DNA from 3 places in the Bacillus sp. GW821-FHT11D08 genome. Region 1 is predicted to be linked to each of the others. Evidence: riboswitches for the same ligand, from Rfam matches in the RefSeq annotation. Region 1 holds a riboswitch; each other region holds the start of a gene.
What was found. A riboswitch is a leader RNA that binds a small molecule or an ion and turns the genes downstream of it on or off. The one in region 1 is predicted to bind S-adenosylmethionine.
Positions count from the first base shown of each region.

Region 2: another riboswitch for S-adenosylmethionine. It lies ahead of metK (methionine adenosyltransferase); the one in region 1 lies ahead of AC1RRX_RS15290 (5-methyltetrahydropteroyltriglutamate--homocysteine S-methyltransferase).
Region 3: another riboswitch for S-adenosylmethionine. It lies ahead of AC1RRX_RS06775 (phosphoadenylyl-sulfate reductase); the one in region 1 lies ahead of AC1RRX_RS15290 (5-methyltetrahydropteroyltriglutamate--homocysteine S-methyltransferase).

Region 1 is NZ_JBXARS010000007.1:219,864-222,995, forward strand. It holds gene AC1RRX_RS15285 (methyltransferase domain-containing protein) at 1-699, shown strand, start outside; gene AC1RRX_RS15290 (5-methyltetrahydropteroyltriglutamate--homocysteine S-methyltransferase) at 733-1,869, opposite strand; SAM riboswitch class I at 1,948-2,034, opposite strand; gene AC1RRX_RS15295 (LURP-one-related/scramblase family protein) at 2,119-2,595, opposite strand; gene AC1RRX_RS15300 (hypothetical protein) at 2,698-2,865, opposite strand.
Region 2 is NZ_JBXARS010000003.1:523,383-526,514, reverse strand. It holds gene pckA (phosphoenolpyruvate carboxykinase (ATP)) at 1-1,345, opposite strand, end outside; SAM riboswitch class I at 1,543-1,682, shown strand; gene metK (methionine adenosyltransferase) at 1,852-3,054, shown strand.
Region 3 is NZ_JBXARS010000002.1:640,962-644,093, reverse strand. It holds gene cysP (sulfate permease) at 23-1,087, opposite strand; gene AC1RRX_RS06775 (phosphoadenylyl-sulfate reductase) at 1,100-1,801, opposite strand; SAM riboswitch class I at 1,929-2,033, opposite strand; gene pyrE (orotate phosphoribosyltransferase) at 2,135-2,767, opposite strand; gene pyrF (orotidine-5'-phosphate decarboxylase) at 2,764-3,132, opposite strand, start outside.

The DNA.
Region 1 (3,132 bases):
CGCTATGACAGGCAGCTGTTCGAAGCGAGACGCGAGCTTTTTGACAGCCGGGAATTTTTTGCGCCGGTTCAAAAGGAGATTGCCGCCATCATCACCCATATTCAATCTCCGCAAACATCAGCGGCGATATTGGATGCGGGGTGCGGAGAAGGGTCTCATTTAGCCGCCGTATGCAAATGGCTTCAGCCTGCTTTTTCCGTGACGGGAATCGGCATTGATCTCTCGAAAGAAGGTGTGATGCATGCCGCAAAGGCCTTCGGGAATCATATGGTTTTTGCCGTCGCTGATGTGGCGGATGCGCCGTTTGCCGACAGCTGTTTTGATGTCGTGATGTCTGTTTTATCACCTTGGAATTACAAGGAATGCAGCAGGCTTTTACGAAAGGGCGGCACAGTCATTAAAGCGGTGCCGCGGCGTGATTATTTGAAGGAAGTAAGGGAATTCTTCTTCGGAGACAGTCCTCGGCTGAATGACACCGCCGATTCTGCGGCCGGACGATTCCAAGCGGGCTTTCAAACCTTTGAGCGCAAACGGCTGTGTTACACAAAGACTTTAGCGCAGCCTGACCTCGAGCGGCTTGTGAAAATGACGCCCTTAACATGGAAATGTACTGATGACAGCATCCGGCGGTTTATCAGCCGGAAAGAGGCTGCTGTCACGATAGATATCGATATTTTAATCGGAACCGATCCGCTGTAAAACGGAAAAGACACGCTGATCGCGTGTCTTTTTTTATTTCCAGACTTCACCGGCAATGTTGACGACATGGCGCAGTTTTGCCCATTGCTGTTCTTCTGTGATCAGGTTTCCTTCCTCAGTGGAGGCGAATCCGCATTGCGGGCTGAGGCAAAGCTGATCCAGGCTGACATATTGTGAAGCTTCTTCAATCCGGCGTTTAATCGCGTCCTTGTCTTCAAGTTCGCCATGTTTCGACGTAATCAATCCAAGCACAAGCTGAAGATCAGAGCGTTTGACATAACGGAGCGGTTTGAAGCCGCCGGAGCGGGAATCATCATATTCCAGGAACAATCCGTCAAGGTCAAGCCCGTCAAAAATCGTTTCAGCCGCTGCATCATAGCCGCCTTCAGCCGTCCATGTGGATTGGAAGTTGCCGCGGCAGATATGCATCGTAACCTTCAGATCGTCAGGGCGGTCCTTGATGGCGTCATTAATGGAAGCGGCAAACAGCTTGCGCAGCTCATCCGGCGTCGTGCCGAAAGCTTCAATCTGACGAAGCCCCGCTTCTGATAAGAAAACGGCCCATGCGGTGTCATCGAGCTGAAGGTAGCGGCACCCGGCGTCATAGAAAGCTTGAATCGCTTTTTTATACGCTTTTGACACATCGTGCTGAAATTGTTTGTAATCATTCTGGTAGGACGCTTTTTCCAATTTTCCGCGGAAAAACAGCATATTCGGACTTGGGATGGTCATTTTCGGAACAGCATCGCCGGCAATGCTGTGCAGGAATTTATAATCTTCGAGCATCGGATGCTGAGAAAAATCAATGTCTCCCGTTACTTTAATGCCGCGCGCTTTCGTCTGTACGTTGTGAAACTGAATGCCGCTTTCAGGCGTAAACGCTTCGACGCCGTCTAAATTTTCGAGAAAATCAAAATGCCACCAGGCACGGCGGAATTCGCCGTCAGTCACGACATTGAGGCCGGTTTCTTTCTGCTTTTTCACACTGCGGATGATTTCTTTGTTTTCGATTTCGCGCAGCTGTTCTGCCGAAATCTCACCCGCCGCTCTTTGCAGGCGGGCTTGCTTCACAGCCGCCGGCCGCAGCAGGCTTCCGACTTGATCCGCGCGAAACGGCGGGTTTTTTCTTAGAAGCGTATGCAATGGTTGTTCTGTGTTTTGCTGTGACATGAACGATTCCTTCTTTCCTGATGAAATATAAAAAAACTCTTCCCTCGGATAGGGAAGAGCTTGCGTCCGCAAATCTCAACCTTATCTTCAGGATTTAGCACCATTCTGCTGAACAGCGGTTGCCGGGTATCATAGGGCCAGTCCCTCCACCTCTCTTGATAAGGAAATATGCTATTTTTCAGAATAAACTGTAATACTATTAATCTTAGTATGTTTTCTCATATTGTCAATATATTTCGATAAATATTTTTATTTGTCACCCTCAAATAGAATCATATCTATCACAATGGCGATCGCGAGACAAAGAACGATATCCTCTTCCTTTTCAATCTGCAAATGATAGGAATCGCCCCAGCTCATCCATGATTTGGTGACAGTCATCCGGTTTGATTTTCCGTCTGTCACTTGAAAATTCCGGCCCCACACATCGCCGGTAAGATCCCAGCCGAGTCCGGAAATTTCAAATTTCGGTTTGAAAAGCGTGACTTTCTTGATGACTTGGCAGACGGGTTTGCCGCTGACGGAAATCTCGTAACGGGGAACGAACGACATCAGTTTCTGATTGACGCTGGCGAGCGTGCGGCCGTCCAAATCAGTCAGCTTCAGTTCATCACCGAATGAAAACAGCTTTCCTTCAACATTGTAGACTTCTTTTCCGCTTTCAAGAAACACTTGAAAACGATTCTTAAACGTCAACATTCGCTCTTTGATGTAAAAATGGTACATAAAAAAACTCCTTTTTTATGTTGTACGAAAAAAGGAGGCGGTTGGTTTCATATCGGCCGGGTGCATAAAAAAAGGCTGCCGATTTTGCGGCAGCTGTCGTTTTTATGATAGCGGCATCCGGCGTTTTTGACGGATCGCATTTAAATCAATGATGTTATTCGTGTCGGCAGCTGTCACCAGCGGGCTTGTCTTTGGCGTTTTCCGGCGGTTGTCCTTACTGAAAGAGAAAACAAGATACCCTGTCAAAGCAGCAAAAATAAGTAGCATCATTTTACATACCTCCCAAAAAAAGTTTTGGTATTATTATTGTACGAAAAAACAAACGAAAAGTATTCAAACAATTGTCACTTTTTTAAAAAATAACGTCATTTTCCGTAAAAATGACTATGGGTTGAAGAAGTTTTGCTCTTGTTGTGGTTCTATAGATTGTATCGGCTGATGAATGATGATCGTTTATATAACTTTTTTACTATTTTTTGTAAGCATCAAATTAACTACTTCAGTGTTTTCGTTTGCCTTGTGTTATTCAGTACCCTA
Region 2 (3,132 bases), on a different contig from region 1:
TGACCATCGCTCTTGTATACGAAAGTTTCATCCGTTCTCCGACTCCGTACCCTCCGCCGGTCCAGCCTGTGTTGACCAGGAAGACTTGAACGCCGTGTTCGTCGATTTTATGCCCGAGCATTTCGGCATATACATGCGCCGGAAGCGGAAGGAACGGTGAACCGAAGCACGTCGAGAAAGTCGTTTGCGGAGATGTCACGCCGCGCTCGGTTCCCGCGAGTTTACTGGTGTACCCGCTTAAGAAGTGATACATCGCCTGTTCCTTCGTCAGTTTGCTGATCGGAGGAAGCACGCCGAATGCGTCCGCCGTTAAAAAGACGATCGCCTGCGGATGGCCGGCAATGCTCGGCTGCACGATATTGCCGATCATCTCAATCGGATATGCGGCTCTTGTGTTTTCCGTGTAGAAGGAATTGTCGTAATCCGCTTCACCCGTTTTTTCATCAAGCACGACATTCTCAAGAACAGACCCGAAGCGGATCGCACGAAAAATCTGCGGTTCTTTTTCCTCGCTCAGATTGATACATTTAGCGTAACATCCGCCTTCAATGTTGAAAACGCCGGAATCTGACCAGCCGTGCTCGTCATCGCCGATCAGTTTGCGGTCCGCATCGGCTGAAAGCGTCGTTTTCCCTGTGCCGGAAAGGCCGAAAAACAGGGCGACATCGCCTTTTTCACCGACATTGGCTGAGCAGTGCATCGGCAGTATATCCTGCTGCGGAAGCAGGAAGTTCATAATGGAGAATATTGATTTTTTCATTTCTCCGGCGTATTCGGTGCCGCCGATTAAAATGACGCGCTTTTCGAAAGAGACAATGATAAATGTTTCCGAATGCGTGCCGTCCGTCTCCGGATCTGCTTTAAAATGCGGAGCTGAGAGAATGGTGAAAGGCTGCGCTTGCGTGTCTCTTTCATCCGTCTCCGGTCTGATAAACAGCTGGCGCGCGAATAAATTGTGCCACGCAAATTCATTTACGACCGTAATCGGGAGTCTGTATTTTTCATCCGCTCCCGCGAATCCTTCAAACACAAACAGTTCATCCCGCTGTTTTAAGTAGCTGACGACTTTGGCGTACAGCTTTTCAAACGCCTCTTCAGAAATGGGCTGATTCACCGCGCCCCAATCAATTTGATTTTCTGTGCTTTGTTCACGGACGATAAATTTATCTTTAGGTGACCGGCCTGTATATGCGCCGGTGGTGGCGCGTACGGCGCCCGTTGATGTCAGCGTTCCTTCATTTCGGCTGATCACTTTTTCGGTAAGTTTTGGAGCCGATAAATTATGATGCACATTCGGACTTGCAAGTAATGCTTGAAGATCTGCGGTTAAATCAACTAATTTCATAAAAACCTTCCTTTGCCGGTTTATTTGTATTTCGCTGAATGTGGAATTAGTATAACATATATCTGAAAATAGTCTATACTATTTGCGGTTTTTTGTTTGTGTTTTTCCATTGCTTCCCGAAATAAAGGCGCGTAATCGCTTTAATTCATATTGACACTTTCCGCCCTTTTACGATAAGATATTTCATTGAGCGGATACTCTTATCCCGAGCTGGCGGAGGGACAGGCCCGATGAAGCCCAGCAACCGGTTTCTCTGTAAAAAAGCAGGTGAAAACACTGTGGGAAACCAAGGTGCTAACCTGATGCAAGGTTTAATATTTTCCTTGAGCGATAAGAGTGAAAGGCACACAGACCAAACCCTTTCCTCGAGTGGAAAAGGTTTTTTTATTTCATAAAATATGCCAATTAACATTCTCTGATATAGTATGACATTGTATTAAGAGGGAGCGAGTTCCGTATCATATGAAAAGGTCTTGCAAAAGATCTTTTTTCAGGAGGAAAAGTGAATGAGTAAAAACCGTCGACTATTTACATCTGAATCTGTTACTGAGGGTCATCCGGACAAAATCTGTGACCAAATTTCTGACAGTATCTTAGATGAGATTTTAAAAAATGACCCGAACGCGCGCGTGGCCTGCGAAACATCTGTAACGACAGGACTTGTGCTGGTAAGCGGAGAGATTACTACATCAACATACGTTGACATTCCGAAAACAGTCCGTGAAACGATTAAAGAAATCGGCTACACACGCGCCAAATATGGATTTGATGCGGAGACTTGCGCTGTTTTAACATCAATTGATGAACAGTCTGCGGATATCGCAATGGGTGTCGATCAGGCTCTTGAAGCGCGTGAAGGCACAATGAGCGATGCTGAAATCGAAGCAATCGGAGCGGGAGACCAAGGCCTGATGTTCGGTTATGCGTGTAACGAAACGAAAGAGCTTATGCCGCTTCCGATCTCTTTGGCGCATAAATTAGCCCGCCGTTTGAGCGAAGTCCGCAAAGAAGACATTCTTCCGTACCTTCGCCCTGACGGCAAAACGCAAGTTACCGTTGAATATGATGAAAACAACAAGCCGGTCCGCATCGACGCGATCGTCATTTCAACTCAGCACCACCCGGAAATTACGCTTGAGCAGATTCAGCGCAATCTGAAAGAGCATGTCATTAATCCTGTCGTGCCTGAGGAACTGATCGATGAAGAGACAAAATACTTCATCAATCCTACGGGACGTTTCGTAATCGGCGGACCTCAAGGTGATGCGGGTCTGACCGGCCGTAAAATCATCGTTGACACATACGGCGGATATGCACGCCACGGCGGCGGCGCATTCTCCGGTAAGGATGCGACGAAGGTAGACCGTTCTGCGGCATACGCTGCGAGATACGTAGCGAAAAACATCGTGGCAGCAGGTCTTGCTGATTCTTGTGAAGTGCAGCTTGCATACGCAATCGGCGTGGCACAGCCTGTTTCTATTTCCATCAATACATTTGATACAGGAAAAGCTTCTGAAGAAAAACTGATCGAAGTCGTACGGAATAACTTCGACCTGAGACCTGCCGGCATTATTAAAATGCTTGATTTGCGCCGCCCGATCTATAAGCAGACAGCTGCTTACGGCCACTTCGGACGTCATGATGTGGATCTTCCTTGGGAGCGTACTGACAAGGCGGATGCGCTTCGCAAAGAAGCACTAGGAGAATAATTTTATAGCCGCTTACTTAAGCGGCTTTCCCTTTTTGTAGATGCTGCCATGCTTATTTTTTACATAGCGTGAAACCAA
Region 3 (3,132 bases), on a different contig from region 1:
ATAAATAAACTCAGATTAATAGTTAAATGCCTCCGCCTTGTTCATGGACAGAGCGTTTCTCTTTTCGGATGGCTTTCATCAGACTGGCGGCTCCGCCAGCTGCCAAAAGCACGCTGGCCATCATAAAGATGGAATAGTAATCTCCTTTTAACAGCAGGGAGACAAGCAAATACGAAATCGACAGTGACAAAAACGGTGAAACGACCCATACTTTGAGCATCGTTTTCACGACTTCTTTATGAAAAACGTTCGGCCCGTTTTTGGCCATTCCGATACCGATAATTGATGATGATGTGACTTGCGCCAATGGGACCGGCAGACCGAAGACGGAACTGATAATGACAAGCCCCGCGCCGGTTCCTGAAAGCAGTATGCCTTCTCCGGCTGAAAATCTCGTAATCTTTTTCCCGTTGGTTTCAAGCACTTTGCGTCCTAAAAGCAGAGCGCCGAGAGCGACAAAGATGCCTCCGTACAGCGTTCCTTTGGACACGCTGAGCACGCCCGCAGCAACCAAAGGGCCCACCGCATTTGCGACATTGTTCATTCCGGCTGAAAAAGCTTCCCAAAACCCCGCAATCAGCAGCACAATCCCTAAAATCTTCTGTTTCCGACTCGAAATGACTCGAATATTCAGAGAACTGAATACCTTCGAGACGAGAAACGTGAAACAGAACGCGACGAACGGTACGAGCACCCAAAAACTCACGATGACTAAAAGATGCTGTAAAAACAATACTTTGTACGCGACGCCGACACCGACAATCGCCCCGACAGTGACCTCACTCGTCGACAGCGGAATGCCGAGCACATTCGCCGTGAATAATGATAGCGCCGCCGATCCGATAATAATGCAGACAATGGTGAGCGTAATGGTTTGTTCGGGAATGATTCCGCCGCTGATCGTCTTAACGACTTCACCGCCGCCGATAACCGCCCCTGACAGGACTCCGGCCGCGCAGATGATCAGCGCATACGTTTTCTTTTTAACTGCGCCGGACCCGTAAGCGACTCCCATTGAAGCCGCGGCTCCGCTGGCTCCGATATTCATGGCAAAAAACAGGCAGAATAAAATAGCGGCTAATTCCATCGGGCAGCTCCTTTATTCATGCAGTCCGCATTCTGTTTTCGCCATGCCGTTCCATCTGCCGCTCCGCAAATCTTCCGCGGTAAACGCAGGTGAAGTGCACGGTTCACAGCCGATGCTCGGATACCCCTGATCGTGGAGGATATTGTAATCCAGCTCATGCTTGGAAGTATATCTCCAGATGTCTTTCCATGTCCAATGGATCAGCGGGCATACTTTAATCGATTGAAACTTGTCGTCTTTATTCAGGAAATTCGTATTCGCCCGGCTCGGCCCTTGATCCCGGCGAAGGCCGGACAGCCATGCCGGATGCCCTGCGAGCGCTTCTCTTAACGGCAGAATTTTTCTGATGTAGCAGCACTGGTTCGGTTCTCTTTCCCACAGTTTATCTCCGTGCGCCTCGGCCTGTTCTTCAAGAGTAAGGCTGGGCTTTTTCAGGATAATGTTCAGTCCCGGGTAACGCTCTTTCACTTTTTCGATCGTTTCATATGTTTCTTTAAAGTGAAGACCCGTATCGAGAAACACGATTTCCGCGTCTTTCTTTACTTTAGAAATTAAATCGATCAGGACGATGCCTTCAATCCCGAAGCTGCACGCGTAAACAAGCTGGTCTCCGTAGTGGCCGTATGCCCATTTTAAAACGGACAGCGCGCCTTTATAGGAATCGTCTTCCGGAAATGTAATCGCCGGCTCTTCCCATGTGTCATACGTTAGCATTTTTCCTTTCCTCCTCCCGGAGACAATCAAACAGCTGTTGTTTTCTGCCGGTTGTCTTATCCCTCAATCTTTTTTTCATATAAAAAACTTTCAATCCAGCGGAATGAAAGACAGTGACCCGGTATAGCCCTTATCTTCAAAATGCTGTGCATTTTTCTGGATGCGGCACCTTGCATGACACGCAGGTTGCCGGGCGTCATCGGTCCAGTCCCTCAGCCGCTCTTGATAAGCTTTTTAGATTTGTACTAAATTTTAGCACAATTCTAACAGAAGTCAACCCGAGTTTTTTGATAGGAATAATAAAACAGGCCCTGAGGCCTGTTTTTATTGTCATTATTTTTTAAACCAATCTTTTGACTCGGGATTCTGTTTCCATGATTTCAGTTTCTCAATGTCATCTGAATGAATCGTTCCGTTTTCAAGCGCGACTTCAATCAGCGTGTCATAATCCGTTAACGAGTAATAAGGAAGACCCGCTTTTTTAAAGGCTTCTTTTGCTTTCGGCAGTCCGTATGTAAAAATGGAAATGACGCCGAGGACTTCCGCGCCCTCTCTTTGAAGGGCCGCTGCAGCTTCAAGCACGCTGCCCCCGGTAGAAATCAAGTCTTCAATCACGACTGTTTTTTGTCCTTTCTTAATGGCGCCTTCTATTTGATTTCCTTTGCCGTGCGCTTTCGGTTTGCTTCTGACGTAGCACATCGGTGCGCCTGCACGGTCTGCGAGAAGCGCAGCATGCGGAATGCCCGCCGTTGCAGTGCCCGCGATCATCTCCGCCTCGGGAAAATGCTCTTTCAGCAGTTTGCCGAGCCCGTCCGCCACATCATTTCTCACTTTTGGATACGACAATGTCAGACGGTTGTCACAATAGATCGGTGATAAAATGCCGCTCGCCCACGTAAACGGCTCATTCGGGCGTAAAAAGACAGCTTCAATGTGTAATAGATGTTTTGCGATAGCCTGTTTCATCGGCGAACGCCCTCCCATTCCAGTTTAATTGCTTCATATGCTTCAACGGGGTTTTCCGCTTTTGTAATTGAGCGGCCCACGACAATGGCTGACGAACCGTTTTCTTTCGCAAATAACGGAGTCGCCGTCCGGACTTGATCGTCAGCTGCGTCACTGGCCGTGCGGATGCCCGGTGTGACTGTCAGAAATGAAGGCCGGACCGCTTCATAAATGGCTTTTGTTTCATGCACCGAACATACCACTCCGTCCAGCCCGCACTCTTCCGCCATTTTGCCGTAATGCACGACCGTTTCTAACAGCGGCTTATGCAGCAGAAGCTCTTCCTTCGCCACCTGCTCTGAAGTGCTGGTCAGCTGAGTCACCGC